Regions from separate parts of the Enterobacter cloacae complex sp. ECNIH7 genome, predicted to be linked through region 1. Evidence: predicted binding sites of a transcription regulator. Region 1 holds the regulator's gene; each other region holds the start of a gene.

Evidence for each region. The regulator sigma-54, encoded in region 1, starts transcription at its own class of promoters, with help from an activator protein. The targets are predictions, from matches to a motif close to GTTGGCACANNTTTCGCTNT.
Region 2: a site for sigma-54 is predicted at 2,403-2,422, ahead of glnK (P-II family nitrogen regulator). Genes of this name have one in related genera too.
Region 3: a site for sigma-54 is predicted at 3,384-3,403, ahead of hypA (hydrogenase maturation nickel metallochaperone HypA). Genes of this name have one in related genera too.
Region 4: a site for sigma-54 is predicted at 2,156-2,175, ahead of WM95_RS07045 (amino acid ABC transporter substrate-binding protein). Genes of this name have one in related genera too.

What each region holds. Positions count from the first base shown of each region.
Region 1 is NZ_CP017990.1:4,610,895-4,618,103, forward strand. Features, by position in the region: gene WM95_RS22995 (calcium/sodium antiporter) at 1-416, shown strand, start outside; gene kdsD (arabinose-5-phosphate isomerase KdsD) at 430-1,416, shown strand; gene kdsC (3-deoxy-manno-octulosonate-8-phosphatase KdsC) at 1,431-1,997, shown strand; gene lptC (LPS export ABC transporter periplasmic protein LptC) at 1,994-2,569, shown strand; gene lptA (lipopolysaccharide ABC transporter substrate-binding protein LptA) at 2,538-3,092, shown strand; gene lptB (LPS export ABC transporter ATP-binding protein) at 3,099-3,824, shown strand; gene rpoN (RNA polymerase factor sigma-54) at 3,872-5,305, shown strand; gene hpf (ribosome hibernation promoting factor) at 5,328-5,615, shown strand; gene ptsN (PTS IIA-like nitrogen regulatory protein PtsN) at 5,698-6,189, shown strand; gene rapZ (RNase adapter RapZ) at 6,235-7,089, shown strand; gene npr (PTS phosphocarrier protein NPr) at 7,086-7,209, shown strand, end outside.
Region 2 is NZ_CP017990.1:1,157,949-1,165,157, forward strand. Features, by position in the region: gene WM95_RS05585 (SmdA family multidrug ABC transporter permease/ATP-binding protein) at 1-478, shown strand, start outside; gene WM95_RS05590 (SmdB family multidrug efflux ABC transporter permease/ATP-binding protein) at 471-2,252, shown strand; gene glnK (P-II family nitrogen regulator) at 2,473-2,811, shown strand; gene amtB (ammonium transporter AmtB) at 2,847-4,136, shown strand; gene tesB (acyl-CoA thioesterase II) at 4,232-5,092, opposite strand; gene WM95_RS05610 (YbaY family lipoprotein) at 5,293-5,820, shown strand; gene WM95_RS05615 (MGMT family protein) at 5,854-6,165, opposite strand; RNA gene ffs (signal recognition particle sRNA small type) at 6,336-6,432, shown strand; gene WM95_RS05625 (hypothetical protein) at 6,693-6,944, shown strand; gene WM95_RS05630 (hypothetical protein) at 6,941-7,156, shown strand.
Region 3 is NZ_CP017990.1:3,949,315-3,956,523, reverse strand. Features, by position in the region: gene hypE (hydrogenase expression/formation protein HypE) at 1-754, opposite strand, end outside; gene hypD (hydrogenase formation protein HypD) at 751-1,872, opposite strand; gene WM95_RS19555 (HypC/HybG/HupF family hydrogenase formation chaperone) at 1,875-2,147, opposite strand; gene hypB (hydrogenase nickel incorporation protein HypB) at 2,138-3,001, opposite strand; gene hypA (hydrogenase maturation nickel metallochaperone HypA) at 3,005-3,355, opposite strand; gene hycA (formate hydrogenlyase regulator HycA) at 3,567-4,031, shown strand; gene WM95_RS19535 (4Fe-4S dicluster domain-containing protein) at 4,102-4,710, shown strand; gene hycC (formate hydrogenlyase subunit 3) at 4,707-6,521, shown strand; gene WM95_RS19525 (respiratory chain complex I subunit 1 family protein) at 6,523-7,209, shown strand, end outside.
Region 4 is NZ_CP017990.1:1,429,709-1,436,917, reverse strand. Features, by position in the region: gene corC (CNNM family magnesium/cobalt transport protein CorC) at 1-551, shown strand, start outside; gene lnt (apolipoprotein N-acyltransferase) at 557-2,095, shown strand; gene WM95_RS07045 (amino acid ABC transporter substrate-binding protein) at 2,448-3,353, shown strand; gene WM95_RS07040 (amino acid ABC transporter permease) at 3,509-4,249, shown strand; gene gltK (glutamate/aspartate ABC transporter permease GltK) at 4,249-4,923, shown strand; gene WM95_RS07030 (amino acid ABC transporter ATP-binding protein) at 4,923-5,648, shown strand; gene rihA (pyrimidine-specific ribonucleoside hydrolase RihA) at 5,769-6,710, shown strand; gene WM95_RS07020 (zinc ribbon-containing protein) at 6,883-7,209, opposite strand, start outside.

The DNA.
Region 1 (7,209 bases):
TGGCAACGCGCATGGTCGTGGATAACGCGACGGTGCTGGCGAACTATTTCGCCATCAGTGAACTGACCATTGGCCTGACGGTGATTGCCATCGGTACCAGCCTGCCGGAGCTGGCCACGGCCATTGCGGGGGCTCGTAAAGGTGAGGATGACATTGCCATAGGTAATATCATCGGTTCCAACATATTTAATATCGCCATTGTGATGGGCCTGCCGGCCCTGATTACGCCAGGGCCCTTTAATCCCCTGGCATTCTCACGCGACTACGGTGTGATGTTATTGGTCAGCGTGATATTTGCCCTGCTCTGCTGGCGGCGGCAACGACAGATCGGCAAAGGCGCAGGCGCGCTGCTGACGGGTGGATTTATCGTATGGATGGCGATGCTGTACTGGCTCTCGCCTCTTCTCTCTGGGTAAACGGAAACGCATTATGTCGCAAATAGAATTGCAGCCGGGTTTTGACTTTCAGAAAGCAGGCAAAGAGGTTCTGGAGATTGAACGTGAAGGTCTGGCGCAGTTAGATCAGTACATTAATCAGGATTTTAGTCTGGCATGTGAGAAGATGTTCTACTGTGCCGGCAAAGTCGTGGTGATGGGGATGGGTAAGTCCGGCCACATTGGACGCAAAATGGCGGCAACGTTTGCCAGCACCGGAACCTCTTCCTTCTTTGTACATCCGGGGGAAGCCGCGCACGGTGACCTGGGTATGGTCACGCCGCAGGATATCGTCATCGCGCTGTCCAACTCCGGGGAGTCCAATGAAATTCTGGCGCTGATCCCGGTACTGAAGCGACTGCAGGTGCCGCTTATTTGCATGACCAGCCGTCCGGAAAGCAGCATGGCGCGGGCGGCGGATATTCACCTGTGCGTGAAAGTGCCCAAGGAGGCCTGTCCGCTCGGCCTGGCGCCGACGTCCAGCACCACGGCCGCGCTGGTCATGGGTGATGCGCTTGCCGTCGCGCTGCTCGAAGCCCGCGGTTTTACGCCGGAGGATTTCGCACTTTCCCACCCCGGCGGTGCGCTGGGGCGCAAGCTTCTGCTTCGGGTTAACGATATTATGCACACCGGGGATGAGATCCCTCACGTCAGTAAAGAAGCCTCCCTGCGTGATGCGCTGCTGGAAATCACCCGTAAGAATCTGGGTATGACGGTCGTGTGCGACGGTCTGATGAAAATTCAGGGGATCTTCACCGATGGCGACCTGCGTCGCGTGTTCGACATGGGTGTAGATGTCCGCACGCTCGGCATTGCCGACGTGATGACGCCGGGCGGTATCCGCGTCCGTCCGGGTACGCTGGCGGTGGATGTGCTGAACCTGATGCAGTCCCGTCACATTACCTCAGTGATGGTTGCCGATGGCGACCAGTTGCTGGGTGTGGTACATATGCATGATCTGCTGCGCGCAGGCGTAGTGTAATGAAGGATAAGACAATGAGTAATGCGGGTGCATCCCTTGCAACCTGTTATGGACCGGTCAGCACCCAGATGATGGCGAAGGCGGAAAACATTCGTCTGCTCATCCTGGACGTGGATGGCGTACTTTCCGATGGCCTGATTTACATGGGCAATAATGGTGAAGAGCTGAAAGCGTTTAACGTTCGCGACGGCTACGGTATCCGCTGTGCGCTCACCTCGGGTATTGAGGTGGCTATCATCACCGGGCGAAAAGCTAAACTGGTAGAAGACCGCTGTGAAACCTTAGGAATTACCCATCTGTATCAGGGTCAATCCGATAAGATGGCAGCGTTTAAGGATTTACTGGGTAAACTGGCTATCGCACCGGAAAACGTGGCCTACGTCGGAGACGATCTGATTGACTGGCCCGTGATGGCTGAAGTCGGGCTGAGCATCGCCGTTGCCGATGCGCATCCGCTGCTGATCCCGCGCGCTGATTATGTCACCCACATCAACGGGGGCCGTGGTGCCGTACGTGAAGTCTGCGATCTGCTTTTGCTGGCGCAGGGCAAGCTTGATGAGGCCAAAGGGCAATCGATATGAGTAAAACCAGACGCTGGATTATCATTTTGCTTTCGCTTGTCGCACTGGTATTGATTGGCGTGAACCTTGCCGATCGCGACGATACGCAAACGGAAGTGGTCAACAATAACGATCCAACCTATAAAAGCGATCACAGCGACACCGTGGTCTACAGCCCGGAAGGCGCACTGAACTATCGCCTGATTGCCCAGCATGTTGAATATTTTTCAGATGACGGTATTTCGTGGTTTACCCAGCCTGTCATGACCACATTTGATAAGGACAAAGTGCCGACGTGGTCAATTAAGTCAGATCGGGCAAAACTGACAAATGACCGTATGCTTTATCTGTATGGTCACGTTGAAGTCAACGCCCTGACCGCTGACTCGCAACTGAGAAAAATTACGACGGATAATGCCCAGATTAACCTGGTAACCCAGGACGTGACCTCGCAGGATCTGGTCACACTGTATGGCACAACATTTAATTCCAGCGGTTTGAGAATGCGCGGGAACTTACGTAGCAAGAACGCCGAGCTGATTGAAAAGGTTAGAACCTCCTATGAAATTCAAAACAAACAAACTCAGCCTTAAAGTAATTATCGCCAGCGCGATGCTGGCGACCAGTCTCCCCGCGCTTGCTGTAACGGGCGATACCGACCAACCGATCCATATCGAGTCTGATACCCAGTCTCTCGATATGCAGGGCAACGTCGTCACCTTCACGGGTAACGTTGTCATGACTCAGGGCACCATCAAAATTAACGCCGACAAAGTGGTCGTGACCCGTCCGGGTGGCGAGCAGGGCAAAGAGATCATTGATGGTTACGGCAACCCGGCAACCTTCTACCAGATGCAGGACAACGGCAAGCCGGTGAAAGGTCACGCCTCGCATATGCACTACGAGCTGGCGAAGGACCTGGTCATCCTGACCGGAAACGCGTATCTGGAACAGCTGGACAGCAACATTACCGGCGACCAGATCACCTATCTGGTGAAAGAGCAAAAAATGCAGGCTTCCAGCGAGAAAGGCAAACGCGTCACGACCGTACTGGTTCCGTCGCAGCTGCAGGACAAAGGCAAAGGCCAGGCCCCGGCACAGAAGAAGAGTAACTAATTCGTTATGGCAACATTAACTGCAAAAAATCTCGCGAAGGCCTACAAGGGCCGCCGTGTCGTAGAAGATGTCAGTCTGACCGTCAACTCCGGCGAAATTGTAGGGCTGCTCGGCCCTAACGGTGCGGGTAAAACCACCACCTTCTACATGGTCGTTGGCATTGTGCCGCGCGATGCCGGCAACATTATCATTGACGATGAAGACATCAGCCTTCTGCCGCTGCACGCGCGCGCGCGTCGCGGGATCGGCTACCTGCCGCAGGAAGCTTCCATTTTCCGTCGTCTCAGCGTTTACGATAACCTGATGGCGGTCCTGCAAATTCGTAACGATCTGACCAGCGAGCAGCGTCAGGATCGTGCCAACGAGCTGATGGAAGAGTTCCACATTGAGCATCTGCGCGACAGCCTCGGTCAGGCACTCTCCGGGGGTGAACGCCGTCGCGTTGAGATTGCGCGTGCGCTGGCTGCAAACCCGAAATTTATCCTTCTGGATGAACCCTTTGCCGGCGTTGACCCGATCTCGGTTATCGACATTAAACGCATCATTGAACACCTGCGTGACAGCGGGCTTGGCGTACTGATCACCGACCACAACGTCCGTGAAACGCTGGCCGTGTGTGAACGCGCGTATATTGTGAGCCAGGGCAACCTGATCGCCCACGGTACGCCGCAGCAGATCCTCGAAGACGATCATGTTAAGCGCGTCTATCTTGGGGAAGACTTCAGACTCTGATAGGGTAGAGGTAACGTAACGCCGAACCGGAGAAAAATGCTCTGAACATGAAGCAAGGTTTGCAATTAAGGCTCAGCCAACAACTGGCGATGACGCCGCAGCTACAGCAGGCAATTCGCCTGTTGCAGCTGTCCACGTTAGAACTTCAGCAGGAGCTCCAGCAGGCGCTGGACAGCAACCCCCTGCTGGAACAAACCGATCTTCATGACGAGGTAGATACTCAGCAGTCACAGGATACAGAAGCGCTCGACACTGCGGATGCACTCGAACAAAAAGAGATGCCCGACGAGCTACCGCTGGATGCCAGCTGGGATGAAATCTACACCGCTGGAACCCCTTCCGGTACGCGTGCAGACTACCAGGATGATGAGCTACCGGTATATCAGGGCGAAACCACCCAGTCACTGCAGGATTACCTGATGTGGCAGGTGGAACTCACCCCCTTCTCCGATACCGACCGCGCGATTGCCACGTCCATTGTCGATGCCGTTGACGACACCGGCTATTTGACCGTCACGCTGGACGATATTCTGGAAAGCATGGGCGACGACGAGATTGAGCTTGAGGAAGTCGAAGCCGTTCTGAAGCGCATCCAGCGTTTCGATCCGGTAGGCGTGGCCGCAAAAGATCTGCGCGACTGCCTGCTGATCCAGCTTTCTCAGTTCAGTAAAGAGACGCCATGGATCGACGAGGCGCGCTTAATCATCAGCGATCATCTGGATCTGTTGGCCAACCACGATTTCCGCTCCCTGATGCGCGTCACGCGCCTGAAGGAAGAGGTGCTGAAAGAAGCGGTGAATCTGATCCAGTCGCTCGATCCGCGCCCGGGACAGTCGATCCAGACCAGCGAGCCCGAGTACGTCATCCCGGACGTGCTGGTCAGAAAACACAATGACCGCTGGGTCGTTGAACTGAACTCAGACAGCATCCCTCGCCTGCAAATCAACCAGCAGTATGCCTCCATGTGCACCAGCGCGCGTAACGACTCCGACAATCAATATATTCGCAGCAATCTTCAGGAAGCGCGATGGCTGATCAAAAGTCTGGAGAGCCGAAATGATACGCTGCTACGCGTCAGCCGCTGTATTGTCGAACAGCAGCAGGCGTTCTTTGAGCAGGGCGAAGAGTATATGAAACCGATGGTACTGGCGGATATCGCCCAGGCCGTCGAGATGCATGAATCAACCATTTCCCGTGTCACCACGCAGAAGTATCTGCACAGTCCACGCGGTATTTTTGAGCTTAAGTATTTCTTCTCCAGCCATGTGAATACCGAGGGCGGCGGCGAAGCGTCGTCAACGGCCATTCGTGCCCTGGTGAAGAAGTTGATCGCCGCGGAGAACCCCGCGAAGCCACTAAGCGATAGTAAGTTAACCACCATGCTGTCCGATCAGGGTATTATGGTGGCACGTCGTACTGTTGCGAAGTATCGAGAGTCTTTATCCATTCCGCCGTCCAACCAGCGTAAACAGCTGGTCTGACACAACCGATAAGGAAGACACTATGCAGCTCAACATCACTGGACAAAACGTCGAAATTACTGAGGCTTTACGCGACTTCGTGAACGCGAAGTTTGCAAAACTCGAGCAGTATTTCGAAAGGATCAATCAGGTCTATATTGTGTTGAAAGTGGAGAAAGTGACTCATATCTCGGATGCCACCCTGCATGTTAACGGGGGTGAACTGCATGCCAGTGCGGAAGGGCAAGACATGTACGCTGCTATCGACGGCTTGATTGATAAGCTTGCACGACAGCTCAATAAACATAAAGATAAACTGAAACAACACTAATTGTCCGGGCAGTTAACGGGTGCAGGACGGCCTGTTGTGAAACACAACAGGCCATTTGTACAGTTAGCGCTTAGGTGAAATTATGATGAACAACGATTCCGCTCTTCAACTGAGCAATGTCCTTAACCAGGAATGTACCCGCAGTGCGGTTCACTGCCAGAGCAAAAAACGTGCGCTGGAGATCATCAGTGAACTGGCTGCCAAACAGCTGGGCCTGCCGCCGCAGGTGGTGTTCGAAGCGATTCTGACCCGTGAAAAAATGGGCAGTACCGGTATCGGCAACGGCATCGCGATCCCGCACGGCAAACTGGAAGAGGATACCCTGCGTGCCGTTGGTGTGTTTGTGCAGCTTGAAACACCCATCGCTTTCGATGCCATTGATAACCAGCCCGTCGATCTCCTCTTCGCGCTGCTGGTGCCCGCTGACCAGACAAAAACCCATCTGCATACGCTGTCGCTGGTCGCAAAACGTCTGGCCGATAAAACCATTTGCCGTCGACTGCGCTCGGCCCAAAGTGATGAAGAGCTCTATCAAATTATCACTGAAGCAGAAGGCAATCAGGATGATGCGTAACCAGGAGATGGCCTTCACATCTGTTGTCCTGAGGAGAAACGGAACATGGTGCTGATGATTGTCAGTGGCCGTTCAGGGTCGGGGAAATCCGTTGCTCTGCGCGCCCTGGAAGACATGGGTTTTTACTGCGTCGATAACCTGCCGGTCGTGTTGTTACCCGACCTGGCCCGCACGCTGGCGGAGAGACAAACCTCTGCCGCCGTCAGTATCGACGTTCGCAACATGCCTGAATCGCCAGAGATCTTCGAACAGGCCATGAGCAACCTGCCTGACGCGTTCTCGCCTCAGCTGCTGTTCCTTGATGCAGACCGCAATACGCTGATCCGCCGCTACAGCGATACCCGTCGCTTGCACCCGCTTTCCAGCAAGAACCTCTCTCTGGAGAGCGCTATCGATGAAGAGAGCGACCTGCTGGAACCGCTGCGTTCTCGTGCCGACCTGATTGTCGACACCTCTGAGATGTCCGTTCACGAGCTGGCGGAAATGCTGCGTACCCGGCTGTTGGGTAAACGCGAGCGCGAACTGACGATGGTGTTCGAATCCTTCGGCTTTAAGCACGGTATTCCAATCGATGCGGATTACGTTTTCGACGTGCGCTTCCTGCCGAACCCGCACTGGGATCCGAAGCTGCGTCCAATGACCGGTCTGGATAAGCCGGTGGCGGCGTTCCTCGACCGGCACACAGAAGTACACAATTTTATCTACCAGACGCGAAGCTACCTTGAGCTATGGTTACCTATGCTGGAGACAAACAATCGTAGCTACCTGACGGTGGCGATTGGCTGTACCGGCGGTAAACATCGTTCGGTTTATATCGCCGAACAGCTGGCCGACTATTTCCGCTCGCGCGGGAATAACGTTCAGTCCCGTCATCGCACGCTGGAAAAACGTAAAACATGACCGTAAAACAAACCGTTGAGATCACCAATAAGCTGGGTATGCATGCACGCCCGGCGATGAAGCTGTTCGAGCTGATGCAGGGTTTCGATGCCGAGGTTCTGCTGCGGAATGACGAAGGTA
Region 2 (7,209 bases), 1.7 Mb from region 1:
TGGCCGCCCTGGGGCGACGCAGGAAGAGATTGAACACGTGGCGCGTCTGGCCAGCGTTCATGATGATATTTTGCGTCTGCCGCAGGGGTACGAGACGGAAGTCGGGGAACGCGGCGTCATGCTGTCCGGCGGGCAAAAACAGCGTATCTCCATTGCCCGCGCGCTGCTGCTGAATGCTGAAATCCTGATTCTGGATGATGCACTTTCCGCCGTGGACGGCCGTACCGAGCATCAAATTCTGCATAACCTGCGCCAGTGGGGCGACGGACGCACGGTCATTATCAGCGCCCACCGTTTGTCTGCGCTAACCGAAGCCAGCGAAATTCTGGTCTTGCAGCACGGGCACATTGCCCAGCGCGGGCAGCATGAAACGCTTGCCGAGCAGCCGGGCTGGTATCGCGATATGTACCGCTATCAACAGCTTGAGGCGGCGCTGGACGATGCGCCGGAAGAAGATGAGGAGGCCGCCAATGCGTAAGCTCGGAACGATGTGGCCGACGCTCAAACGTCTGCTGGCCTACGGCTCGCCGTGGCGTAAACCGCTCTCCGTTGCCGTGCTTTTACTCTGGATTGCGGCGATTGCTGAAGTGAGCGGTCCTTTGCTCATTAGCTACTTCATCGACAATATGGTCGCCAAAAGCTATCTGCCCCTGGGGCTGGTGGCGGGGTTAGGCGTGGCCTACGTTGGCCTTCAGCTGGCGGCGGCAGGGCTGCACTATGCTCAGTCGCTGCTGTTTAACCGTGCTGCCGTGGGCGTTGTTCAGCAACTGCGTACGGATGTGATGGACGCGGCGCTTCGCCAGCCGCTCAGCGAGTTTGATATCCAGCCGGTCGGGCAGGTGATCTCGCGCGTGACCAACGATACCGAGGTGATCCGCGATCTGTACGTCACCGTGGTCGCGACGGTATTACGCAGCGCGGCGCTGATTGGCGCGATGCTGGTGGCGATGTTCAGCCTCGACTGGCGCATGGCGCTGGTGGCGATCACCATCTTCCCGGCGGTGCTGATTGTCATGGTGATTTATCAGCGTTACAGCACGCCGATTGTGCGTCGGGTTCGCGCCTATCTGGCCGACATCAATGATGGCTTCAACGAAGTGATTAACGGCATGAGCGTCATCCAGCAGTTCCGCCAGCAGGCGCGCTTTGGCGAGCGCATGGGCGAAGCCAGCCGTTCACACTATATGGCGCGTATGCAGACGCTGCGCCTGGACGGTTTCCTGCTGCGACCGCTGTTGAGCCTGTTCTCAGCGCTGGTGCTGTGTGGGTTGCTGATGCTCTTTGGCCTGAGCTCAAACGGTACTATTGAGGTGGGCGTGCTGTACGCTTTTATTAGCTATCTGGGACGCCTCAACGAGCCGCTGATAGAGCTCACCACCCAGCAATCGATGCTGCAGCAGGCGGTGGTCGCCGGTGAGCGCGTGTTTGAGCTGATGGACAGGCCGCGCCAGGCCTACGGCAATGACGAGCGTCCTCTGCAAAGCGGGACTATCGCCTTTGATAACGTCTCGTTTGCCTATCGCGAAGACCGGCTGGTGCTGCAGGACATCACGCTTGACGTTCCGTCGCGCGGTTTCGTGGCGCTGGTGGGGCATACCGGCAGCGGTAAGAGCACGCTCGCCAGCCTGTTGATGGGCTATTACCCGGTCACGCACGGCGAAATCCGCCTCGACGGGCGCCCGCTCGCGTCTCTCAGCCACACCGTGTTGCGTAAAGGCGTCGCGATGGTGCAGCAGGATCCGGTCGTGCTGGCCGATACTTTCTACGCGAACGTGACCCTTGGCCGAGACTACTCCCAGGAGCAGGTCTGGGACGTGCTGGAAAAAGTGCAGCTGGCAGAGCTGGCGCGCGGGTTTAGCGATGGGATCAATACCAAACTGGGCGAGCAAGGGAACAATCTCTCCGTCGGGCAAAAGCAACTTCTGGCGCTGGCGCGGGTGCTGATTGAAACCCCGCAGATCCTGATTCTGGATGAAGCCACTGCCAGTATTGACTCCGGCACCGAGCAGGCCATCCAGCAGGCGCTGGCCGCCGTACGCGACCATACGACGCTGGTGGTGATTGCCCACCGTCTTTCCACCATCGTCGATGCCGATACCATTCTGGTGCTGCATCGCGGACAGGCCGTTGAACGCGGTACCCACCGTGAACTGCTGGAAGCAAAAGGGCGCTACTGGCAGATGTACCAGCTGCAGCTGGCGGGCGAAGAGCTGGCGGCCAGCGTGCGCGATGAAGAGTCGCTTAGCGCCTGATGCACCAAAATGAGGCGACGCGCTAACAGTCATTCCTGTTGGTGCAAAACGGAAACGCACCCTGCACCGGCATGGTGCGTTTTTTTTCACCGGTTCGTTAACCAGAACCGTGCAACGCTCGTTATGCCGCTTTTCCCCCTGGTTTTCATTTCTGGCACACCCCTTGCAATACCTTCTGCGTTAGCTGCGGCCATTACCGAATTCTGACTGGAGGGGATCTATGAAGCTGGTTACGGTTGTAATCAAACCATTCAAACTCGAAGACGTGCGTGAAGCGTTGTCTTCAATGGGTATTCAGGGACTGACTGTCACCGAAGTGAAAGGCTTTGGTCGTCAGAAGGGGCATGCCGAGCTTTATCGCGGGGCGGAATACAGCGTTAACTTTCTGCCAAAAGTAAAAATTGATGTCGCGATTGCTGACGATCAGCTTGATGAAGTCATTGATGTCATTAGCAAAGCGGCCTATACCGGAAAAATTGGCGACGGCAAAATTTTCGTTGCCGAACTGCAGCGCGTCATTCGCATCCGTACCGGCGAATCTGACGAAGCGGCTCTGTAAGTAACTCCTGGCACACAGTGATAGGGATCGAGAAAATGAAGATAGCAACACTCAAAACGGGTCTGGGTTCGCTGGCGCTGCTGCCGGGCCTGGCGCTGGCTGCTACCCCAGCGGTGGTCGACAAAGCCGATAACGCCTTTATGATGATCAGCACCGCGCTGGTGCTGTTCATGTCAATTCCGGGCATTGCGCTGTTCTACGGCGGCCTGATCCGTGGCAAAAACGTTCTCTCCATGCTGACGCAGGTTGCCGTGACGTTCGCACTGGTCTGCGTGCTGTGGGTGGTTTACGGTTACTCGCTGGCGTTCGGCACGGGCAACGCGTTCTTTGGTAACTTCGACTGGGTGATGCTGAAAAATATTGAGCTGACCGCGCTGATGGGCAGCTTCTATCAGTACATCCACGTTGCGTTCCAGGGCTCCTTCGCCTGTATTACCGTCGGGCTGATTGTGGGCGCGCTCGCCGAGCGTATTCGTTTCTCTGCCGTGCTGATCTTCGTGGTGGTCTGGATGACGCTATCCTATGTGCCGATTGCGCACATGGTCTGGGGTGGCGGTCTGCTGGCAACGCACGGCGCGCTGGACTTCGCGGGCGGTACCGTTGTACACATCAACGCCGCGGTCGCGGGCCTGGTGGGCGCCTACCTGATTGGCAAACGCGTGGGCTTCGGTAAAGAAGCGTTCAAACCGCACAACCTGCCGATGGTGTTTACCGGTACGGCTATCCTCTACTTTGGCTGGTTTGGCTTCAACGCCGGCTCGGCAAGTGCAGCAAACGAAATCGCCGCGCTGGCCTTCGTGAACACCGTTGTGGCCACGGCCGGTGCAATCCTCTCCTGGGTGTTTGGCGAGTGGGCGGTACGCGGTAAACCGTCTCTGCTGGGTGCCTGTTCGGGTGCCATTGCCGGTCTGGTTGGCATTACGCCAGCGTGTGGTTATGTCGGCGTGGGTGGCGCGCTGCTGGTCGGCCTGGTGTCCGGTCTGGCGGGTCTGTGGGGCGTGACCGCACTGAAACGTGTGCTGCGCGTTGACGACCCATGCGATGTGTTTGGTGTTCACGGCGTGTGCGGTATCGTGGGTTGTATCATGACCGGTATCTTCGCCGCGAAATCGCTCGGTGGCGTGGGCTACGCAGAAGGCGTGACCATGGTTCATCAGGTGCTGGTGCAGCTGGAAAGTATTGCAATCACCGTTGTCTGGTCTGCCGTTGTCGCTTTCATTGGCTATAAGCTGGCGGATATGACGGTGGGTCTGCGCGTACCGGAAGAGCAGGAACGCGAAGGTCTGGACGTCAACAGCCACGGCGAGAATGCGTATAACGCCTGATAAACAGCAAAACGGCAACTTCGGTTGCCGTTTTTAATGTTTATTCCCTCTCCCCATGGGAGAGGGTCAGGGTGAGGACATCAGGCTGTACACAATCACCCGCGATTACGCATTACCCCTTCCTGCACCGTAGACGCGACCAGCACGCCGTCCTGAGTATAAAACTCCCCACGCACAAACCCACGCGCGCTCGACGCTGACGTACTCTCCACGCTGTAAAGCAGCCACTCATTCATGTTGAACGGACGGTGGAACCACATGGAGTGATCGATCGTCGCAACCTGCATCCCTTTTTCCAGGAAACCAACGCCGTGCGGCTGCAGCGCCACCGGCAGGAAGTTGAAATCTGACGCATAGCCCAGCAGATACTGATGCACGCGGAAATCTTCCGGCACGGTCCCGTTAGCCCGGATCCAGACCTGGCGCTTCGGCTCGGCGGTATGGCCTTTCATCGGGTTGTGGAACTCAACCGGGCGGATCTCCAGCGGCTTATCGCAGAGAAACTTCTCTTTGACCTGCGGCGGAAGCAGATGCGCCAGCGCGCGGGCGATATCCGTCTCTGACTTTAAAGAGTCGGGTGACGGAGCCGGGGGCATCACCTTTTGATGTTCGTAGCCGGGTTCCGGCGCCTGGAAAGAGGCGGTCATGTAAAAGATCGGCTTGCCGCTCTGAATGGCCGCTACGCGGCGTGCGCTGAAGCTGTTGCCGTCTCGCAGGACTTCAACGTCATACACAATCGGTTTTGCGCTATCGCCAGGGCGTAAGAAGTAGCTGTGGAATGAATGCACCAGACGGTCTGCCGGGACAGTCTCCTTTGCTGCGTACAGTGCCTGTCCAACGACTTGCCCCCCGAAGACCTGGCGTAAGCCGAGATCTTCGCTCTGTCCGCGAAAGAGTCCTTCCTCAATTTTTTCCAGATTCAGTAATGTCAGCAGATTGTTCAGTGCCTGACTCATAGTTGTCCTCAATAAACGCCGTAGCGAAAGATAGGCAGAGTATAACGCAGAAATGAAAGTGGTCCGATGGGTAGAATAATCTGAATATCGGCACGTTTTCAGGCATAAATCGGTGATCTGTGCCACACTTGGATACGTTATGTGATTGAAACGACATCGGATGGGATCGATCCCGCTGGTGCATTGATAAGGAGACTTCAATGAAACTCGTGCCCATGCTAAGTGGTGTAGCTATTGCGGTGGCGTTGTCCGCCTGTGCCGGTAAGAGTGCCCAGGTGCCGGTACCAGCAGCCGACCCGAACGGGATTAATACCCTTTCACAGCAATCCATTCAGCAGCCTAATGTTTCCGGTACCATCTGGATTAAACAGAAAGTTGCGCTGCCGCCGGATGCGGTATTAACCGTAACGCTGTCTGATGCTTCTCTGGCCGACGCACCGTCGAAAGTGGTGGCCCAGCGTGCCGTTCGTACTGAAGGCAAGCAGGCGCCGTTTAGCTTCGTGTTGCCGTATAACCCGTCGGACGTGCAGCCTAACGCCCGTATCCTGCTGAGCGCAGCGGTAACCATCAACGGCAAGCTGGTGTTTATCACCGATACGGTCCAGGAAGCGATCAACAACGGTGGGACAAAAATCGACCTGAACCTGGTGCCGGTACAGCAGACCGAAGTGCCGGTCGCACCGCAGACCAATCAGCCGTCCCTGCCAACCCCACCGACTCAGATGTAATTTCTGCATTTCCCCTCTCCTCCGGGAGAGGGGTCAATACACCCAGCGAAACTTCTGCAAATCGATCTGACCCGACCCTGACACCTGCACCCCTTCTGAAAGTAACGCCTGACGCTGACGCTGAAGATCCGGCCCGGTGAGCGAAATGGCGCCATGACGATTCACCACCCGATGCCAGGGCAGCGTACTGCCTTCCGGCAGCCGTTTCAGGACGCCGCCAACCTGTCGCGCCGCGCGCGGGGAACCGGCCAGACGCGCGACATCACCATAGGTGGTGACGTAGCCTTCCGGGATTGAGGCCACGATTTGCCATACGCGCTGTGGAAAGGAGTCGTGTTCGTCCATACCTTTACCTGTAGGGAGTGTCTGGAAAGCTATGGTAAACGAAGATCTTCATGATTGCTGCGCCTGTTTGCGCAAGAAACCAGCATCCGGTTTCTGGTCGCTTGCAATTGGGTCTTAGCACAGGGATAATGCGCCAGCGCGTTGGTTATCAACGCTCTCAATGGGGGCTCTGTTGGTTCTCCCGCAACGCTACTCTGTTCACCAGGTCAGGTCCGGAAGGAAGCAGCCAGGGCAGACGACGTGTGTGCCGGGATGTAGCTGGCAGGGCCCCCACCCATTTATGGCCTCATAAGATTCTTCTGCTTCACCTCTCCCTTACATCATTTCTCCACAATAAAACTACGTCTATATTGTGTAATATATATTTCATTGCAATGAAATATTATTGTCATAAACCTGTAATAATAGACTGTCATTTTATAATCGGACGGTTATTTTCTTCCATAACTCAAAAAAATATATATCTGGATAACATTGTTAAGTTCGTGTATTAAATAAAGTACTTATTCCGAAGGGAAGTGACAAACATGGCTACAGCGGTATTAAACGTTAAGATTGATGACGCGCTAAAAGAAAGACTTCGCCACTATGCGGAAGTCAATAACGAGAATTTAAGCGTGACGACAGAGAAACTGCTGCTGCTGGCGTTCGAAGCAGTAGAAGAGGCGGGAGTATCGGAAGAGGATATTGATAATCAGCATACGGAAGAAGAGAGTGTTTCTCCTTTTACTCCTAAAGAAATCAAGGCTCTACGTAAACTTCTGAAGAAGAGAAAATGAAACAACAACTGTCAACCGCCAGTGACTACAACGAGGCCTGCGATATGTTGCGTTCAGGCTACGTGAAGCATGTACGTCTTGGCTGGAATGTTGGAAGCGATGAGTTCTTTCGTATTGCGTCTGACTGGTGTGATACGGGTGCAAAAATAAAGAAAGACGGTGATAACTTCGTTATTTCACTAAAAGGCTTTCCTATTCCACCTCAGCATTAAACCCTGACCAGTGAAAACTGCTGACTGCATATGTTACAGTCAGCAGTTTTTAT
Region 3 (7,209 bases), 660 kb from region 1:
TAACGGGCAGGCTGCGCTCGGTGAGTTCAATCCCGTACCCGCAGCTTGCCGCAAATTCGTGTGCCACGGCATTCACGCCGCCTCGCGTGGCGTCCCGCAGGGCTTTCACGCCGGGAATACCCCGCAGCGTCTGGATCAGCGGGGTGAGCACCGCGCAGTCACTGCGCAGTTCCCCGTCCAGCCCCAGACCTTCGCGCAGGTTAAGGATGGTCGCCCCGTGGCAGCCCAGCGTTCCGGTCACGATCAGCACGTCGCCCACGCTAAGCCGCTGCGCCGCCCAGTGAATATCGGCGGGGATCGCGCCCATGCCGGCGGTGTTGATAAATAGCTTGTCGGCCGCGCCGCGCTGCACCACTTTGGTATCGCCGGTGACGATAGCTATCCCAGCCTCGCGTGCGGTCTGCGCCATGCTGTTGACCACTGTCGTGAGCGTCTCCATCGGTAATCCCTCTTCGAGGATAAACCCGCAGGAGAGGTAGCGCGGAACGGCACCGCTGACCGCCACGTCGTTGGCCGTGCCGCAGACGGCGAGCTTGCCGATATCGCCGCCGGGGAAGAACAGCGGGTCAATCACGTAGCTGTCGGTGGAGAAGGCCAGCCTGTCGCCCTGCGCGGTGAGGGTGGCGAGGTCAATGCGCGCCTGGTCTTCCTGTTCGTCGAGCCAGGGGTTGTTGAAAGCTTCCATAAACAGCCGGTTAATCAGCTGCTGCATCGCCTGTCCGCCGCTGCCGTGCGCCATTTCAACCGTATTCATGCTTCACTCTCCTGGTTGCGATACTGATACCACGCGGCACACGCCCCTTCGGAGGAGACCATCAGCGCGCCAAACGCCGTTTGCGGGTTACAGGTATTGCCAAATAATGGGCATTGATGCGGTTTGCATTTACCGGTGAGCACGTCGCCGCAGCGGGCCCGGGGATCGTCGCAAACCTGCTGCGGCTGCGGGCGGAAATGCGCTTCGGCGTCGAACGCGCGATAGGCTGACGTCAGGCGCACGCCGGATTCGGCAATCAGCCCCAGACCACGCCACTCGCTGTCGCCCTCAACGCTGAACACGTCGGCGATCGCCTGCTGCGCCCGTTCATTTCCCTCATCCGGCACCACGCGGCGGTACTGATTTTCCACCGCGCTCAGGGCCGCTATTTTCTGCTCAACCAGCATGGTCACACCTTGCAGTAGATCAAGTGGTTCGAAACCAGCGACCACTAACGGACGATTGTACTGTTCAGCGATAAAACCGTAGGCGTCTGTGCCAATCACCATGCTGACGTGCCCCGGTGCCAGAAAGGCGTCAATGCCGTTTCCCGGCTCTTCCAGCAGGCTGCGCAGCGTGGGGATGAGCGTAATGTGCTGGCAGAAGAAGAAAAAATTCCCGACGCCGCGCGCTTTCGCCTGCTGCAGCGTGATGGCGGTGGCGGGCATGGTGGTTTCAAATCCCAGGCCAAAAAACACCACCCTGCGCGCGGGGTTGTCCTCCGCCAGCGTCAGGGCATCCATCGGCGAATAGACGATCCGGATGTCGGCCCCGCGCGCTTTCGCCTGCAGCAGCGAGCCGTTTTTCCCCGGCACGCGCATCGCGTCGCCAAAGGTGCAGAAAATGACGTCGGGCTGGCTGGCAATTTCGATGCAGCTGTCGATGCGCCCCATCGGCAGCACGCACACCGGGCAGCCGGGGCCGTGGATAAACTCGATGTTCTCCGGCAGCAGCTGGTCGAGGCCAAATTTGAAGATGGCGTGCGTGTGTCCGCCGCACACCTCCATGATCCGCAACGGGTTTTCCGCCGTGTATTCCAGCAGCGCCGCGCGCGTTTTCAGGTGCCCGATAAGCTGCAGCACCTGCTCCGGCGCGCGGTATTCATCAACGTAACGCATGGCTAACGCTCCTCGCCGTACAGCAGCGCGCCCACGTCAGGCTCCACGTCGAACATGTTTTGCAATGCATCCAGCGTGTCGCGGGCTTCCGCTTCGTTAATCACGCTCATGGCAAACCCTACGTGGACGAGCACCCACTGGCCGAGACGCGATGCGCCCGTTTCATCGCTGCTGCCCACCAGCGTCAGGTCCACGTCGCGCAGGATGCCGCAGACCTCCACTTTGGCCTGGTTCCCGTCAATGGAATGGATTTGTCCCGGTACGCCTATGCACATCGTTCACTCTCCAGCCAGTTCAGCCAGGCGTCCATGCCGTCACCGCGCGTGGCGGAGACCAGCAGGATCTCAATCTCCGGGTTCACTTCCCGGGCGCAGGACAGGCACTTGTCCACGTCGAAGTTCAGGTACGGAAGCAGGTCAACTTTGTTCAGCAGCATGATAGACGCGGCGGCAAACATATGCGGGTATTTCAGCGGTTTGTCTTCGCCTTCGGTCACCGAAAGCACCGCCACCTTGTGGCGTTCGCCCAGATCGAAGCTCGCCGGGCAGACCAGGTTGCCGACGTTTTCAATAAACAGAATGCCGTTATCCGCCAGCGGAAGACGCGGGGCGGCGTCGGCAATCATCTGCGCATCCAGGTGGCAGCCTTTGCCAGTATTGACCTGAATCGCCGGGGTGCCGGTTTCGCGAATGCGCGCCGCGTCGTTAACGGTTTGCTGGTCGCCTTCAATCACCGCGCAGGAGACGCGCCCGTTCAGGCGTTTGAGCGTTTCCGTTAACAGCGTGGTTTTGCCGGAGCCGGGGCTGGAGACCAGGTTCAGCACCAGCTGTTTGCGGGCGGCAAAGCGCGCGCGGTTGCGGGCGGCGATCTGGTTATTTTTGTCCAGCACGTTGATTTCCACCTCCAGCATCTGGCGCTGGCTGATGCCCGGCGCGTGGGTACCCGCTTCGCCGTGGCCGTAGTGTAGATCGCCCGCAGCGGAGCGTTGCGGGGCGAAGGTGATACCGGTCAGCGCCGCAGCAGGCCGCGGAGCAGGCGAAAAGGGCGCGGAGCGAAACGCGGAATGGGGACGCTGTTCATCCCCTTCTATATACAGGTTGCCTTCGGCGCAACCGCAGGTGCTACACATACTTTACTCCTTCTCGATTTCGAGGCGTGGGATCTGCATGCCGTCGTCCGCCACGATGCGAAGACCGGTGCTCTGACACTGCGGACAGCGCTGAACCTTTGATGACAGCAGGGTGACGTACTGCTGGCACTGCTCGCACCAGCACTCCGCCTGCTGCTCTTCGATATGGAGCTCGCAGCCTTCCGCCAGCGTGCCGCGACACACCAGTTCAAAACAGAAATTCAGGGCGCTGGGCTCAACGCAGGAAAACGCCCCGACTTTCAGCCAGACGCCGGTGACGCGCTTCGCGTGGTTTTGCACTGCCTGCTGTTCGATAAGTTCCAGAGCCCGCTGGCAGAGGGTGATTTCGTGCATGACGCCTCCTCAATGAATTGCGCCATTGAATGCAATAACGGTGCCAGCTTGATTTTTGTTAAGGCGTGACGATGTCAACGCTGTCGAAATGACACGTCGACACCGCGGCGTTGACAGCGGTTTTGTAATTAAATCTATTTAAAATCAGAAAGATAAAAACTGGCATGGAATCTGCTTAACAGCCGCTATCTCCATTAACCGGATACCTTCTATGACTATTTGGGAAATCAGCGAAAAAGCGGATTACATCGCGCAGCGTCATCAGCAGCTGCAGGACCAGTGGCACCTCTACTGCAACTCTCTGGTTCAGGGCATAACCCTCTCGAAAGCGCGTCTTCACCACGCGATGAGCTGCGCGGCGCAGGGCGACATGCGCTTCGTCCTGTTCGGCCATTTCATCATCAACGTTACCCTGGCGGATAACTTCAACAGCCACACCATTGAGTACCACCTCGAGACAAAAGACGGCGAAAAACAGTGTATTGCGAAGGCGCAGCTGATGGCCGACGGCATGGTGGACGGCCACGTCAGCAACCGCGATCGCCAGCAGGTGCTGGAGCACTATCTGGAAAAAATCGCGCCGGTCTATAACGGCCTGTACGCCGCCGTTGAACACGATCTCCCGGTCAACCTGAAGCAGCTGATGGATGGAAATACCTCAGCGAACGTGGCCTGACTCCTGCGTGTCGAGAAGTGTCGACAAGACAGTTTTTCGTCAAAAATGACTATCACCAGAGGATAACCCGGTGAACCGTTTTGTAATTGCTGACTCGACGGTCTGTATTGGCTGTCGAACCTGTGAGGCGGCGTGTTCGGAAACGCATCGCCTGCATGGGCTGCAGTCCATGCCGCGCCTGCACGTCATGCGTAATGAAAAAGAGTCTGCCCCGCAGCTCTGCCATCACTGTGAAGACGCCCCCTGCGCGGGCGTCTGCCCTGTGAATGCCATCACCCGCGTTGATGGCGCTGTCCAGCTGAACGAAAGCCTGTGCGTAAGCTGCAAGCTGTGCGGCATTGCCTGCCCGTTCGGCGCGATTGAATTTTCCGGCAGCCGTCCGCTGCATATTCCGGCGAACGCCAACTCGCCAAAAGCCCCGCCCGCGCCACCGGCTCCGGCACGCGTAAGCACGCTGCTGGACTGGGTGCCCGGCATTCGTGCCGTTGCGGTGAAATGCGACCTGTGCAGCTTCGATGAGCAGGGGCCGGCCTGCGTGCGCACCTGCCCGACTAAGGCGTTGATTCTGGTTAACATTCGCGACATCGCCCGTACCAGCAAGCGTAAACGCGAGCTGACCATCAACAGTGATTTTGGCGATCTTTCTCTGCTACAGGCGCTTAACGAGGGGGCGAAATGAACGCGGCGATGATGATTACCAGCGCGGTAGCCTGTTTTGCTGGCGCCGCTGTTCTGGCGCTGATCTTCTCATTCCATAAAACCCTGAGCGGCGCGATCGCCGGGCTCGGCGGGGCGGTGGCTAGCCTGATGACGCTGGCAGCAGGCGGCGTTGTCCTGCTCGGCGGCCAGTCCGCTGAGACCGTGATGCCGCTGATTCGCCACACCGTTGAGATCGCGCCCCTGAACGCCATCTGGCTGGTGACGTTTGGCCTGTGCGGACTGTTTATCAGCCTGTTCAATATCGACTGGCACCGCCATCCGCACGCCAGGGCTAACGGCCTGCTGGTTAACCTGCTGATGGCGACGGCGGTCTGCACCGTTATCGCCAGCAACCTGGGCGCGCTGGTGGTGATGGCGGAAATCATGGCGCTGTGCGGCGTGTTCCTGACGGGCTGCAGCGCCTCCGGCAAGCTGTGGTTTGCGCTGGGACGCCTCGGAACGCTGCTGCTGGCGCTGGCCTGCTGGCTGGTGTGGCAACGCTTCGGCACGCTGGACTTCGCTGGGCTCAACAGGCATCCGCTGGGGAACGACGTCTGGCTGCTGGGCACGCTCGGCTTTGGCCTGCTCGCTGGCATCATCCCGCTACACGGCTGGGTGCCACAGGCGCATGCGAATGCCTCCGCGCCCGCCGCCGCGCTGTTTTCTGTGGTGGTGATGAAAGTGGGTCTGTTCGGGATTCTGGCGATTACGCTGACCGGCGGACAACCGCCGCTGTGGTGGGGCGTCGTGCTGCTGATTGCGGGCATGATCACCGCGTTCGTCGGCGGCCTTTACGCGCTGATGGAGCACAACATCCAGCGCCTGCTGGCGTACCACACGCTGGAAAACATCGGCATCATCCTGCTCGGCATTGGCGCGGGCGTGACCGGGCTGGCGCTCCATCATCCGGCGCTGATTGCCGCCGGGTTTATCGGCGGTCTTTATCACCTCGTCAACCACAGCCTGTTTAAAAGCACGCTGTTCCTCGGCGCGGGAAGCATCTGGTTCCGCACCGGCCATCGGGATATCGAAAAGCTGGGCGGGATTGGCAAAAAGATGCCCGTCATTTCGCTCGCCATGCTGGTGGGTCTGATGGCAATGGCCGCGCTGCCGCCGCTGAACGGCTTTGCCGGGGAGTGGGTGATCTACCAGTCCTTCTTCGCGCTCGGCCAGAGCGATGCATTTATTGCACGCCTGCTCGGCCCGCTGCTGGCGGTCGGTCTGGCGATAACCGGGGCGCTGGCGGTGATGTGTATGGCGAAAGTCTACGGCGTGACCTTCCTCGGCGCGCCGCGCACCCGCGAAGCGGAAAACGCCTGCTGCGCACCGTTGTTGATGGGCGTGAGCGTGGTCGCGCTGGCGCTGTGCTGCATCGCGGGCGGCGTCGCCGCGCCGTGGCTGCTGCCGCTGCTGGGCAACGCCATTCCGCTGCCGCTGACCGTGGCGAATTCCACCGTCTCTCAGCCCATGATCGCGCTGCTGCTGATTGGCGCACCGCTGCTGCCGCTCGTCCTGATGCTGTTCTTCAGGCGCGACCGGCTCGCCTCCCGCTCGCGCGGTGCGGCGTGGGCCTGCGGCTACGAACACGAACAGTCGATGGTCATCACCGCCCACGGTTTCGCCATGCCGGTGAAGGAGAACTTCGCCGCCGTGCTGAAGCTGCGCCACTGGCTGAACCCGGTGGGCTGGGTACCCGGCTGGCAGAGCGCCGCCGCGCCCGCGCTGTTCCGCCGTCTGGCGGTCATCGAGCTGGCGGTGCTGGTGGTCATTGTGATTTCACGAGGAGCCTGACATGAGTCTGTTACTGGCAATTCTTCAGGCGCTGGTGCTGTTCGCCGCTGCGCCGCTGCTTTCGGGCATCACGCGCGTGGCGCGCGCCCGGATGCACAACCGTCGCGGGCCCGGGGTGCTCCAGGAGTACCGCGATCTCTTTAAACTGCTCTCCCGTCAGAGCGTCGCGCCGGATGCCGCAGGCTGGGTCTTCCGCCTGACGCCGTTTGTGATGGTGGGTGTGATGCTGACCATCGCCACCGCGCTGCCGGTGGTGACGGTGGCGTCGCCGCTGCCCGTGCTTGGCGATCTGATCACGCTGATTTACCTCTTCGCCATCGCCCGCTTCTTCTTTGCGATTGCGGGCCTGGACACCGGGAGCCCGTTTACCGGCATCGGTGCCAGCCGCGAGGCGATGCTCGGCGTGCTGGTCGAGCCGATTCTGCTGCTGGGGCTGTGGGTCGCCGCGCAGGTCGCGGGTTCCACCCACATCAGCTTTATCACCCACACCGTTTACCACTGGCCGGTGTCCCGCTCGATCCCGCTGGTGCTGGCGCTGTGCGCCTGCGCGTTCGCCACGTTTATTGAGATGGGCAAACTGCCGTTCGATCTGGCGGAAGCCGAGCAGGAGCTGCAGGAAGGGCCGCTTACCGAGTACAGCGGCTACGGCTTCGCGGTGCTGAAGTGGGGCATCAGCCTCAAACAGCTG
Region 4 (7,209 bases), 2.0 Mb from region 1:
AAGATCACATCGAAGGGATTTTGATGGCGAAAGATCTGCTGCCGTTTATGCGCAGCGATGCCGAAGCCTTCAGCATGGAAAAAGTGTTACGCCAGGCCGTGGTTGTGCCGGAAAGTAAACGTGTGGATCGGATGCTGAAAGAATTTCGCTCTCAGCGTTACCACATGGCGATTGTTATTGATGAGTTTGGTGGCGTTTCCGGTCTGGTCACGATCGAGGATATTCTTGAGCTGATCGTGGGCGAAATCGAAGACGAGTACGACGAAGAAGAAGATATCGACTTCCGTCAGCTTAGCCGCCACACCTGGACCGTGCGCGCGCTGGCCTCGATTGAGGACTTCAACGACGCCTTCGGTACCCACTTCAGCGATGAAGAGGTCGATACCATTGGCGGGCTGGTGATGCAGGCCTTTGGCCACCTCCCGGCGCGCGGTGAGACCGTTGACATCGACGGTTACCAGTTCAAAGTGGCAATGGCCGACAGCCGACGTATTATACAGGTTCACGTCAGAACGCCGGACGACTCACCGGTGCCAAAACTGGAAGATTAATGTAAATGGCATTTGCCCCACTGCTTGAACGCCAGCGCGTCCGTTTGCTGCTGGCGCTGTTACTCGGAGCCAGCGGTACGCTGGCTTTTTCTCCTTACGATATCTGGCCTGCGGCTATTCTCTCCCTGATGGGGCTTCAGGGCCTGACCCTGAATCGTCGTCCGGTACAGGCTGCGGCCATCGGTTACTTCTGGGGACTGGGGCTGTTTGGCTCAGGCATCAACTGGGTTTATGTCAGCATCGCCCAGTTTGGCGGTATGCCTGGCCCGGTAAACGTCTTCCTGGTGGTATTGCTCGCCGCGTATCTCTCGCTCTATACCGGTCTGTTCGCCGGCATCCTTTCTCGCCTGTGGCCAAAAACCACCTGGCTGCGCGTCGCCATTGCCGCGCCGGTGGTCTGGCAAATAACCGAGTTCCTTCGCGGCTGGGTGCTGACGGGCTTCCCGTGGCTACAGTTCGGCTACAGCCAGATTGACGGCCCCCTGAAGGGGCTGGCGCCGGTAATGGGCGTTGAGGCCATCAACTTCCTGCTGATGGTGGTGAGCGGCCTGCTGGTATTAGCGCTGGTCACACGCTGCTGGAAGCCGCTGGCTGTGGCGCTGGTGCTGTTTGCCCTGCCCTTCCCGCTGCGCTATATCCAGTGGTTCACGCCCGAGCCAGAGCGCACCCTGCAGGTGTCCATGGTGCAGGGGAACATCCCGCAGTCCATGAAGTGGGACGAGAAAGAGCTGCTGAATACGCTGAAGATCTACGCCAACGCCACCGAAGAGGTGATGGGAAAATCACAGCTGATTATCTGGCCGGAGTCTGCCATTCCCGATCTGGAGCTCAACCAGCAGCCGTTCCTCAACATGATGAACGACCTGCTGCTGGCGCGCGGCAGCACCCTGATCACCGGGATTGTCGATGCGCGTCTGAATCAGCACAACCGCTACGACACCTACAACAGCATCATTACGCTCGGGAAAGATAGCGAGTACAGCTACCACTCCACTGACCGGTACAACAAGAACCACCTGGTGCCGTTTGGTGAATTTGTCCCGCTGGAGTCGATTCTGCGCCCGCTGGCCCCGTTCTTTGACCTGCCGATGTCCTCTTTCAGCCGCGGCCCTTACGTACAGCCTCAGCTGCACGCGCACGGCCTGGCCCTGACGGCGGCCATCTGCTACGAAATCATTCTCGGCGAGCAGGTACGCGATAACTTCCGCCCGGATACCGACTATCTGCTGACCATCTCCAACGATGCCTGGTTTGGTAAATCAATCGGGCCGTGGCAGCACTTCCAGATGGCACGTATGCGCTCTCTGGAGCTGGCGCGTCCGCTGCTGCGCAGCACCAACAACGGCATCACCGCTGTGATTGGTCCGCAGGGCGAGATTCAGGCGATGATCCCGCAGTTTACCCGCGAGGTACTGACCACTAAAGTCACGCCAACCACGGGGCTGACGCCATACGCGCGCACCGGCAACTGGCCGCTGTGGGTACTGACCGCGCTGTTCGGCTTTGGCGCGGTGCTGATGAGCCTGCGTCAGCGTCGTAAATAACCTTTCCTTCTGTTGCCGGGTGGCGTAGCCGCCACCCGACAATTTTCTCCAGATTCCCATTCTGGCACGCCTATTGCTTTGTTTATTCAGGTAAACGCAGTTTGGCTTAGCGTGCAACTTTGTCGCACCAGCGTAGATCATCGGCAGCACCGAAACGGTGCAACGGGAGATATTTGCCTCTGAATGGTGCGGCGCGCTTCGCAAAAATAAACAATAACGCAGCAAAATCTTTACATTAAGCCAGACTAAATGTTAACAAGCTTGCATAACACTGCACTCGCACTGCGCGAGATATAACAACATCACAATGGGTATCAATGCGTCGCTGGCGCTGATAAAAAAGGAGTTGGGTATGCAATTACGTAAACTGGCCACAGCAATGCTGGTTATGGGAATGTCTGCAGGCGTGGTTCACGCTGAAGATGCTCCGGCAGCAGGCAGCACTCTCGACAAGATTGCCAAAAACGGCGTCATCGTGGTCGGCCACCGTGAATCTTCTGTCCCGTTCTCTTACTACGACAACACGCAAAAAGTCGTGGGCTATTCACAGGATTACTCCAACGCCATCGTTGAAGCTGTGAAGAAAAAGCTGAACAAACCTGACCTGCAGGTGAAGCTGATCCCAATCACTTCACAGAACCGTATTCCACTGCTGCAAAACGGCACCTTTGACTTCGAGTGTGGCTCCACCACCAACAACCTCGAGCGTCAGAAACAGGCTGCCTTCTCTGACACCATCTTTGTCGTGGGCACCCGTCTGCTGACGAAGAAAGGCGGCGAGATCAAAGACTTCGCTGACCTGAAAGGCAAAGCGGTTGTTGTGACCTCTGGTACGACGTCAGAAGTGCTGCTGCACAAGCTGAACGACGAGAAGAAAATGGATATGCGCATCATCAGCGCGAAAGACCATGGCGACTCCTTCCGTACCCTGGAAAGCGGTCGTGCCGTCGCGTTTATGATGGATGATGCTCTGCTGGCGGGCGAACGTGCGAAAGCGAAAAAACCAGACAACTGGGATATCGTCGGTACCGCGCAGTCCAAAGAAGCCTACGGCTGTATGCTGCGTAAAGACGATCCGCAGTTCAAAAAGCTGATCGATGACACCATCGCTCAGGTGCAGACCTCCGGCGAAGCGGAGAAATGGTTCGACAAATGGTTCAAGAACCCGATTCCACCAAAAAACCTGAACATGAATTTTGAACTGTCTGACGACATGAAAGCGCTGTTCAAATCTCCAAACGACAAGGCTCTTAACTAATTAGAACTACAGGGGCGGGAACTCCTGCCCTCTCGATTGTCGGGAAGCATGGACAGACTATACGTTGAGTGGTCGTTCCCCACTCAGCGCGAAAAATGAGCTTCTCACCAATCTTCGAGGGTAGCGCTGCTACCCTTTTTTTTCTGGAGTTTATTATGTCAATAGACTGGAACTGGGGCATATTCCTGCAACAAGCCCCGTTCGGCAACACCACCTATCTTGGCTGGCTGTGGAGCGGCTTTCAGGTCACCGTGGCACTATCGATAACGGCGTGGATTATCGCGTTTCTTGTCGGTTCTCTGTTCGGTATTCTGCGCACCGTCCCTAACCGTTTTCTTTCAACGCTTGGCACCCTGTATGTGGAACTGTTCCGTAACGTTCCGCTGATCGTGCAATTCTTTACCTGGTATCTGGTCATCCCGGAACTGCTGCCGGAAAATATTGGCATGTGGTTCAAGTCGGAGCTGGATCCGAACGTGCAGTTCTTTGTCTCCTCCATGATGTGTCTGGGGCTGTTTACCGCTGCGCGCGTTTGCGAGCAGGTGCGTGCCGCCATTCAGTCATTGCCGCGTGGACAAAAAAACGCGGGCCTGGCAATGGGCCTGACACTGCCCCAAACCTACCGCTACGTGCTGCTGCCTAACGCCTACCGCGTTATCGTTCCGCCGATGACCTCCGAGATGATGAACCTGGTGAAAAACTCGGCCATCGCCTCGACTATCGGCCTGGTCGACATGGCCGCGCAGGCGGGCAAGCTGCTGGATTACTCCGCTCACGCGTGGGAATCCTTCACCGCGATTACGCTCGCGTATGTTCTGATTAACGCTTTCATCATGCTGGTGATGAACCTGGTTGAACGCAAAATCCGCCTGCCGGGTAATCTGGGGGGCAAATAATGTACGAATTTGACTGGAGTTCTATCGTTCCATCCATGCCTTACCTGCTTGATGGCCTGGTGATTACCTTAAAAATCACCGTTATTGCCATCATCATTGGTATCGTCTGGGGCACCCTGCTGGCCGTCATGCGCCTGTCGAGCTTTAAGCCGCTCGCCTGGTTTGCGACCGCCTACGTTAACGTGTTCCGTTCCATCCCGCTGGTGATGGTGCTGCTGTGGTTTTACCTGATTGTGCCCGGTTTCCTGCAGAACGTGCTGGGGCTTTCGCCGAAAACCGATATCCGTCTGATCTCCGCCATGGTGGCGTTCTCAATGTTCGAGGCCGCTTACTACTCGGAGATTATCCGAGCGGGCATTCAGAGTATCTCCCGCGGGCAATCCAGCGCCGCGCTGGCGCTGGGAATGACGCACTGGCAGTCCATGCAGCTCATTATTCTGCCGCAGGCGTTTCGCGCCATGGTTCCGCTCCTGCTGACCCAGGGCATCGTGCTGTTCCAGGATACCTCGCTGGTCTACGTTCTGAGTCTGGCAGACTTCTTCCGTACCGCGTCAACCATCGGTGAACGTGATGGTACGCAGGTCGAAATGGTGCTCTTCGCGGGTGCGGTCTATTTTGTGATTAGTTTAAGCGCGTCGCTGTTGGTCAGCTGGCTGAAGAAAAGGACGGTATAATGATTTCCCTGAAAAATGTTTCTAAATGGTATGGGCACTTTCAGGTGCTGACCGACTGCTCCACCGAAGTCAAGAAAGGCGACGTGGTGGTGGTGTGCGGGCCGTCCGGCTCCGGTAAATCGACGCTGATCAAAACCGTCAACGGACTGGAGCCGGTGCAGCAGGGTGAGATCGTCGTCAACGGCACCAAGGTCAACGACAAGAAAACCAACCTCGCTCAGCTTCGCTCTCACGTTGGCATGGTGTTCCAGCATTTTGAGCTGTTCCCTCACCTCTCCATTATTGAGAACCTGACGCTGGCGCAGGTAAAAGTGCTTAAGCGTGATAAAAAAGCGTCGCGCGAGAAAGGTCTGAAGCTGCTGGAACGCGTTGGGCTTTCGGCGCATGCCGATAAGTTCCCGGCACAGCTTTCTGGCGGCCAACAGCAGCGTGTGGCGATCGCCCGCGCGCTGTGTATGGATCCGGTGGCAATGCTGTTTGATGAGCCAACGTCGGCGCTCGATCCAGAGATGATCAACGAAGTGCTGGATGTAATGGTCGAGCTGGCTCACGAAGGGATGACCATGATGGTGGTGACCCACGAAATGGGCTTCGCCCGTAAAGTGGCCAACCGCGTGATCTTTATGGACGAAGGGAAAATTGTCGAAGACTCACCGAAAGAAGAGTTCTTCGCTAACCCGAAATCCGAGCGTGCGAAAGATTTCCTTGCGAAAATCCTGCACTAACCTTCCCGGTGCGCAATCTGCGGATTGCGCACTGCTTCACGCTTTCACTCAGTTCCTCTCGTCGGCGTCACATTGCAGCGTTAACCTTGTCACAAAATAACGCTACGTATGGAGAACGCTATGGCACAGCCTATTATTCTCGATTGCGATCCGGGTCATGACGACGCGATCGCGCTCGTCCTCGCTCTTGCCTCCCCTGAACTCGAGGTAAAAGCCGTCACCTCGTCCGCCGGAAACCAGACGCCAGACAAAACCCTGCGCAACGTGCTGCGCATGCTCACGCTGCTCAAACGCACCGATATTCCTGTCGCCGGCGGGGCCGTGAAGCCGCTGATGCGCGAGCTGATTATTGCCGACAACGTTCATGGTGAAAGCGGGCTGGACGGTCCGGCACTGCCGGAGCCGGGCTTCACGCCGCAAAACTGTACCGCCGTGGAGCTGATGGCGAAGGTTCTACGTGAGAGTGCAGAACCGGTAACGCTGGTGGCAACAGGACCGCAAACCAACGTTGCGCTGCTGCTGAACAGCCATCCTGAGCTGCATAATAAAATTGCCCGAATTGTGATTATGGGCGGGGCAATGGGGCTGGGGAACTGGACGCCTGCGGCGGAGTTCAACATCTTTGTCGACCCGGAAGCCGCGGAAATTGTCTTCCAGTCCGGCTTACCGATTGTAATGGCGGGACTGGACGTTACCCACCGCGCGCAGATTATGGCGGACGATATTGAGCGCTTCCGCTCCGTGGGTAATACGGTCGCGACAACCGTGGCCGAACTGCTCGACTTCTTTATGGAGTATCACAAAGCCGAGAAGTGGGGCTTCCACGGCGCGCCGCTGCACGACCCGTGCACCATTGCCTGGCTACTGAAGCCGGAGATGTTCACCACGGTGGACAGATGGGTTGGTGTTGAGACGCAGGGAAAATACACCCAGGGAATGACGGTGGTGGATTACTACTCGCTGACGGGGAATAAAGCGAATACCACGGTGATGGTAGATATCGATCGCGAGGCGTTTGTGGATTTGCTGGCGGAGAGACTGGCTTACTATAGTGCGGCCTGATGCCCTCACACCAGCCCTCTCCCACGGGGAGAGGGGGCAAACACTAAAAACGGCAACATAGTTGCCGTTTTGCTTTGACCTTGTGCGGCCTGATGCCCTCACACCAGCCCTCTCCCACGGGGAGAGGGGGCAAACACTAAAAACGGCAACATAGTTGCCGTTTTGCTTTTATTTAGGGCTCAAACGGCCGACGCTGGAACTGATCGTGGCCGCATTTCGGACACAGCGGCAGGACATCCGGCGTGTATACCGCAATATGGTGGTGGCAATTCTCACACACCAGATTTCCCAACCCGACCACCTCACCACTGTGATAAACACCGTGATGGTTCAAATCCTGAAAGACCTCGCGCCACTCCAGCTGCGTTTTATCCGTGATGTCGGCCAGCTCTTGCCACAGGCTCTCTTTAATCACCCGCATAAAAACGCTGTCCGTGACCTCCTCCTGACTCTCCTGGTAGCTGCGCGCGAACTCTTCCAGATCGCGACGCACGGCGCG